2 linked regions of the Nitratidesulfovibrio vulgaris str. Hildenborough genome follow. The protein of the gene in region 1 binds, or shares a complex with, the protein of each later gene. Links are inferred from orthologs where the notes say so. Each region holds a gene or a part of one and is shown in the gene's direction. Other genes may lie near its edges. The genes, in order: DVU_RS07545 and DVU_RS15180.

Region 1 (3,253 bases):
ATCGAACTGTTCTGAACGGGCTTCGGACGCCCGGAGGCACTATGAGCAAACTGATCATGTCCGTCGATGATTCTGCTAGTATCCGTCAGATGGTGGGCTTCACACTCCGGAATGCCGGTTACGAGGTCATAGAGGCCTCGGACGGCAAGGACGCGCTGGGCAAGCTCTCCGGCCCGGTGAAGATGGTCATCACCGACCTGAATATGCCCAACATGGATGGTATCGAGCTCATAAGGCGCATACGGGCCACGCCTGCCTACAAGTTCATTCCCGTGGTCATGCTCACCACCGAATCCCAGGCGGCACGTAAACAGGAAGGCAAGGCAGCCGGGGCCACGGGGTGGATAGTCAAGCCGTTCAAACCCGAGCAGTTGCTGGCTGTCGTGCAGAAGCTGCTAGGCTAGCGCATGGCTGTCGCTGCCGTATGTCTGCCGTGATGCGTCAGAGGCGGCAGCACAATACCACGGGGGAATGATCGTGCAGGATGAACTCAACCGTCAGGCGTTCGTCGAAGAGGCGCAAGACCTGCTGGCCGAACTTGAGACGGCGTTGCTTGAAATCGAGGAACGTCCCGAAGACAGGTCGCTCGTCGACCGCATTTTCCGGGCCATGCACACGATCAAGGGGTCGGGGGCGATGTTCGGCTTCGACGACATCGCGTCCTTCACCCATGATGTGGAGAGTGTCTTCGACAAGGTTCGCAATGGTGAGATGGAGTTGTCTCCGGAACTGCTCGATCTTACGCTGAAGTCGCGTGACCATATCGCCTACCTTCTGCAGTGTGCCACGAAAGGCCTCGCCGTCGACGTCTCCATGTCCGCCGACCTCACGCAGGCTCTCCGGGCCCTGCTGCCGGGTGATGACCACGCGTCCGCGTCCCCTGCCGATGAGATGCCGTCGTCCGGTGAGGTCGAAGGTCCCCGGCGGACCTACCGTGTGCGCTTCAAGCCGCATCCGCAACTCTTCCTCTCGGGCACGAACCCTCTGGGGCTGGTGCGCGAGATACAGGACCTGGGGCGTTCGAAGCTCTTCGTCCATTTCGGTGACGTGCCAGCCCTCGATGAACTCGACCCGGAGCAATGCCATGTGTGGTGGGATGTGTTGCTCACCACCGATAGTGATGAAGCCGCCATCCGTGACATCTTCCTCTTTGTCGAGGACGATGCGACCGTTGATGTGCGGCTCATCGACGAGGCGAACCTGCTTGAACAGGACGGTGCCTACAAGCGGCTTGGCGAGATTCTGCTTGAACGGGGCGATGTGGCGACCGAAGACCTGCGGCGGGTGCTGGAGGAGCAGCGTCCCATTGGCGAACTGCTCGCCGAGGCAGGCATCGTCACCCCTGATCAGGTCGCTTCCGCGCTGGCGGAGCAGAAGACGGTGCGCGAACTGCGCCGCAGCCGCACCGAAGACGGGGACAAGCCCGCCGAAAAGGCGGGAGACGCCGGGGCGAGCATTCGCGTCTCTGCTGCCAAGCTCGACTATCTAGTCGATCTCGTAGGTGAACTTGTCATCGTGCAGTCCCAGATCGCGCGTATGGCGCACGAGCATCCCGCCCCCGGCATGTTGAGCCTCGTCGAAGCCCTCGAAAGGCTCAGCGACGACCTGCGCGACACGACGCTGGGTGTGCGCATGCTGCCCATAGGAACCACGTTCAGCCGTTTCAGACGGCTGGTGCGCGACCTCGCCGGAGAATTGGGCAAGAGCGTCGAACTCGTCACGCTCGGAGGCGAGACGGAACTGGACAAGACCGTCATAGAGCGACTGGGCGACCCGCTGGTGCATTGCCTGCGCAACAGCCTCGACCATGGTGTGGAATCGCCGGAACGCCGTCTGGCAGCCGGGAAGAGCGCCACGGGGCGCATCACGCTGGCAGCCGCTCACGCTGGCGGCGAGGTGCTGGTGACCATTTCGGATGATGGTGCGGGCATCGATGCCGAAAGAATCTATCAGGCTGCCCTGCGCAAGGGCATCATTGCCCCCGAGGTCGACCTTTCCACCCGGCAGAAGCTGGAACTCATCTTCGCGGCAGGCTTCTCCACTGCGGAGAAGGTGACCAGCGTCTCGGGGCGCGGCGTCGGCATGGATGTGGTGAAGCGAGCCATCGAGAGCCTGCGCGGGCGTATCGAACTGGAGAGCACGCCGGGCAAGGGGACAGTCATCACCATACGGCTGCCGCTCACGCTTGCCATCATCGACGGGCTTCAGGTTCGCGTGGGGGACGAGTCCTACATCATTCCGTTGCCCCATGTGGAAGAGTGCGCCGAACACAATACGCCCGACCATGTCGACGGGCGACAGCGCATCATCAACCTGCGGGGTGACATCGTGCCGTTCATACGCTTGCGCGATGTCTTCCGGGTTCCGGGTGTCTCTCCGGGCATGGAACAGCTTGTGGTGGTGAACGCGCTCGGAAGCCGATTCGGGCTGGTTGTCGACTGCGTCATCGGAGAGCACCAGACGGTCATCAAGAGTCTTGGCAAGGTCTACAAGGACATTCCGGGCATTTCCGGCGCGACCATTCAGGGGGACGGCAGCATGGCACTGATCATCGACGTGCCGGGACTCGTCCATACCGCAGCGCTTGAGGCCGCATGATGGGACAGGGGGTATCGGAAGGTATGATACAGGGGCCGCCGGAAAGGGGAGGGGGCGATGGCGCGCCTTTCAGACCGAAGAGCATGACGCCCAAGGTGTTCGAGCGTATGAGTCGCTACGTGTATGAACAGGTCGGCATCAAGCTCACCCCTGCCAAGCGCATCATGCTCGAGGCGCGTTTGCAGAAGCGCCTTCGTACTCTCGGGTTCGATTCCTATGAGCAGTACGCCGAGTACCTCTTCACTGCGCGAGGGCAGCAGGAGGAGTTGCAGCAGTTCATCGATGTGGTGACCACGAACACCACCGAGTTCTTCCGCGAGGGCAGGCACTTCGAGTTGCTGGCGCAGAAGGTGCTGCCCCGCTGGCGTTCGCAGTTCGGTACCTCGCGTGCCATGCAGATATGGAGCGCGGGCTGCTCGTTCGGCATGGAACCCTATACACTGGCCATGGTGCTTGCTGACTTTGCCGAGCGCAATTCGGGGTTCGTCTTCTCTGTGCTTGCCACCGACATCTCCGCCCGGGCGCTGCAACATGCCCAGCGTGGCATCTATGACGAAGAGCGGGTGGAGAGTATCCCGGAATCGTTCCGCAAGCGTTTTCTGCTGCGCAGCCGAGAAAGGGCCAGAAAACTGGTACGCATCGCCCCGGAGATACG
Region 2 (3,040 bases), 1.7 Mb from region 1 along the record:
AAAGAGATGTTCACGCGCCTGTACAAGGCCTGCGACCACTTCTTGAGCGGCGTATCGCTCGACCTCGCGGGCTTCGTCCCCCGCGACCCCATCGTCCGCAAGGCGGTGGTGAGCCAGCGTCCGTTCTGCTCGGTGGCCCTCGACAGCCCCGCCTGCCGCGCCGTGCGTCAGGTGGCGGCGACCGTACAAACGTGGGACGTTCCGGCGGCTCTGGATGGTAACATCAAGTTCTTCTGGAAAAAGCTGCTCTTCCGCAGCTAGCCCTTGGGAGGCGCTTGAGGCCGGAACGACGGCATGGCCCGACTTCGCCCCGGCGGAGAAGGAGGCCATCGTCCGTCATTACGCGCCCAAGATACGCTTCCTCGCCCTGCGCCTGAAGGCCAAGCTGCCGCGCAACGTCGAGCTTGGCGAACTCATCAGCGCTGGTACGCTGGGTCTCATGGAGGCACTTGGCAAGTTCAAGCCGCAATTGGGCATCCGCTTCGAGACCTACGCCGAAAGCCGCATCCGTGGGGCCATGCTCGACGAGTTGCGAAGGCTCGACTGGTTCCCGCGAAGTCTGCGGCAACGGGTGCGACAGCTTGACGAGGCCATGCAGCGCATCGAGCACGAGACGGGGCGGCGCGCCACTGAAGAAGACTTGCAGAAGGCCACGGGGTTGGACGAGAAGGATGTACGACTGGGCCTTGAGGCGTTGCAGAACCAGCTGTGCCTCTCGCTGGAGGCTATGCAGGATTCGCTGGCGGGTGAAGGCGGCCCGCAGTCGGACGCCGACCCCATGCAGACCGCAGCCACGCAAGAGCTCATCGAGCGCGTGGCCTCTCTCATCGACGAATTGACACCAAGAGAGAAGTTGGTATTGTCATTATATTACAGTGATGAACTGAACATGCGCGAAACCGCAGAAGTCATGGGCATCACCGAGGGGCGGGTCTCGCAGTTGCACTCACAGGCGCTGGGTAGGCTGCGTCGCGAATTCCGCAACCATTACGGCGAGCACGACGCCGTCTAGCACAGCGTGCAAGGAGCCTCAGATGCCTGCGAATCCGAATATGCGTATCCTCGTCGTGGACGATTTCTCCACCATGCGCAGGATCATCAAGAACATCCTCCGCCAGCTTGGATTCTCCAACGTCATCGAGGCTGACGACGGCACCACCGCGTGGGAGACCCTGAACAAGGATAGGGTCGACTTCGTCATCTCCGACTGGAACATGCCCAACATGACGGGCATCGAACTGCTTCGCAAGGTGCGCGCCAGCGAAGAGTTCGGCGACATGCCGTTCCTCATGGTCACCGCCGAAGCGCAGCAGGAGAACATCATCGAAGCCGTGCAGGCCAAGGTGTCGAACTACATCGTCAAGCCGTTCACTGCCGAGACCATGAAGCAGAAGATCGACAAGATCTTCGGTTGATTTCCGGGCGCGGTCGCATAAGGCCGCGCCACCCCTGTCCGACCCGTCCTTATGCGGGCGGCATCAGAGAAACGCATGCCCGAAGACCTTTCCGGCAAGGCCCAGCCCGATACCGCCCCTCTCGACGCGGGGCTGGCCATGTCTCGCGCTGAAGAGAAGGTCGAACTCGACCTCGACGACGCGCCATTCCTCATCCCCGAAGTCGAGACGCCCCCGCCCCCCCCGAAGGCCGAGACCTCGCTCTCGCTCGACATTCCTGAAGAGAAGCCCGCCAAGAAGTCGCTCTTCGCCAATCGCAAGCTGCTCATCATCGCGGCTGCGGTGCTGTTGCTGCTTGTGGGCGGCGGCGGTGCCACATGGTGGTTCGTGCTGCGTACGCCGCCAGAAAAGCCGGCAGGGCCCAAGACCGTCGTCGTCCCGTCTGAACCTGCGCCCGTCGAAGTTCCCAAGGCATCGACACCGGTCGTCTCGCTGGAACCCTTCTGGGTCGAACAGCGCGACATGGACGGTCAGATTCGCTTTCTGGTGTGCAAGTTCGCCGCCCCCGCCACCGACCCCAAGCTCATCCATGAGATACAGGGCAAAAAGGTGGTCATCCGCGATGCGGTGTATTATTACCTCAAGAACAAGTCGCTGGTTTTTTTGACGGACGGGGCGAATGCCGAGACGCTCAAGAAAGACCTGCTCACCATCATCAACGGCTATCTGAGCCTCGGCAAGCTGGAGGACCTGCTCATAGAGAACTATCTGGTGAAGTAGCATGACCATCGACCCTTCGCTTCCGGTGCTGCTGGCGCAGCTGGGACATACGGAGCGTCTGGCGCATGATGCGCAGACGCAACCGGAACTTGCGCGTTCGACAGCGCAGGAGGTCGCGAAGGAGGCTCTGCTGCATGACCGTGAGCAGGTGCAGAAGACCGACAACGCCGAGCATTCGCCCGGTGTCCAGACCCGGCAGGAACAAGGCAGAAGCCGGGGGCGTCAGCGCCGTCCCCCGCCGCGCCGCAAGCCGCCCCCCCCTGAAGACGACGATACGCCCGAAACCCCGCAGGACCCGTGGACGGGCAACTTCGTGAACATCAAGGTCTGAGACCGCCCCCATGCAGCTATCCCTCTGGACAATAGCCCTCTTTTCCCTCGCCGAAGTGGCCCTGCTGGGCCTTCTGCTGCTCTTCTTCGTGCGGTTGCGCCGTTCCGAGACGCTGCTCTCGCGGTTGCAGGCCAATCAGGAGAGCCTGCTCGAACGCCTGCGCCAGAACGCCGAACTCGAAGCCGAACTGGTGGCCTCGTTCGCCCAGCGTCAACATGAGTTGCGCCGACTCGACATGGAACTCGAGGAGCGCGCCGCCACCATGGAGAAGCTCATCCGGCAGGCGGAAGAGGTGAGCCGTTCGCCCCACTTCCTGCGCGAGGTCATCGTCAACGGTCGACGCAAGGGGCGCACCATCGAAGACCTCGCCCGTGTGACGGGCCTCGCCCGCGACGAGGTTGAGATCATCCTCGCACGGGCCGGGGAGAGGTAGGGGGTCTTGGTTTGAAGCGCCTGTCTGTCTCCCCCCACCTCACCTGCATCGCGTAAGCGGCAGCACCCCACTAAGGTCGATACCTACCGGGGAGACGATGCC

Evidence for each region.
Region 2: the proteins of DVU_RS07545 (region 1) and DVU_RS15180 are in contact, whole or in part, in a solved structure (PDB 1A0O), measured with the Escherichia coli proteins. The link is inferred for Nitratidesulfovibrio vulgaris str. Hildenborough from one-to-one orthologs.

The regions. Positions count from the first base shown.
Region 1 is NC_002937.3:1,675,713-1,678,965, forward strand. Bases 100-3,034 are described here. They hold DVU_RS07545 (chemotaxis protein CheA), read left to right. Parts: upstream 100-471; coding sequence 472-2,598; downstream 2,599-3,034. Other genes in these bases: DVU_RS07540 (response regulator), read left to right, coding at 100-404; DVU_RS07550 (CheR family methyltransferase), read left to right, coding at 2,622-3,034. Outside these bases: DVU_RS07535 (methyl-accepting chemotaxis domain-containing protein), read left to right, coding at 1-15; more of DVU_RS07540, read left to right, coding at 42-99; more of DVU_RS07550, read left to right, coding at 3,035-3,253. UniProt on the Escherichia coli protein: Involved in the transmission of sensory signals from the chemoreceptors to the flagellar motors. CheA is autophosphorylated; it can transfer its phosphate group to either CheB or CheY.
Region 2 is NC_002937.3:3,394,792-3,397,831, reverse strand. The notes cover bases 3-2,724. They hold DVU_RS15180 (chemotaxis response regulator CheY), read left to right. Parts: upstream 3-1,034; coding sequence 1,035-1,415; downstream 1,416-2,724. Other genes in these bases: DVU_RS15165 (hypothetical protein), read left to right, coding at 2,516-2,724; DVU_RS15170 (hypothetical protein), read left to right, coding at 2,176-2,505; DVU_RS15175 (flagellar basal body-associated FliL family protein), read left to right, coding at 1,491-2,174; DVU_RS15185 (FliA/WhiG family RNA polymerase sigma factor), read left to right, coding at 215-1,012; DVU_RS15190 (MinD/ParA family protein), read left to right, coding at 3-261. Outside these bases: more of DVU_RS15190, read left to right, coding at 1-2; more of DVU_RS15165, read left to right, coding at 2,725-2,938; DNA/RNA nuclease SfsA, read right to left, coding at 2,978-3,040. UniProt on the Escherichia coli protein: Involved in the transmission of sensory signals from the chemoreceptors to the flagellar motors.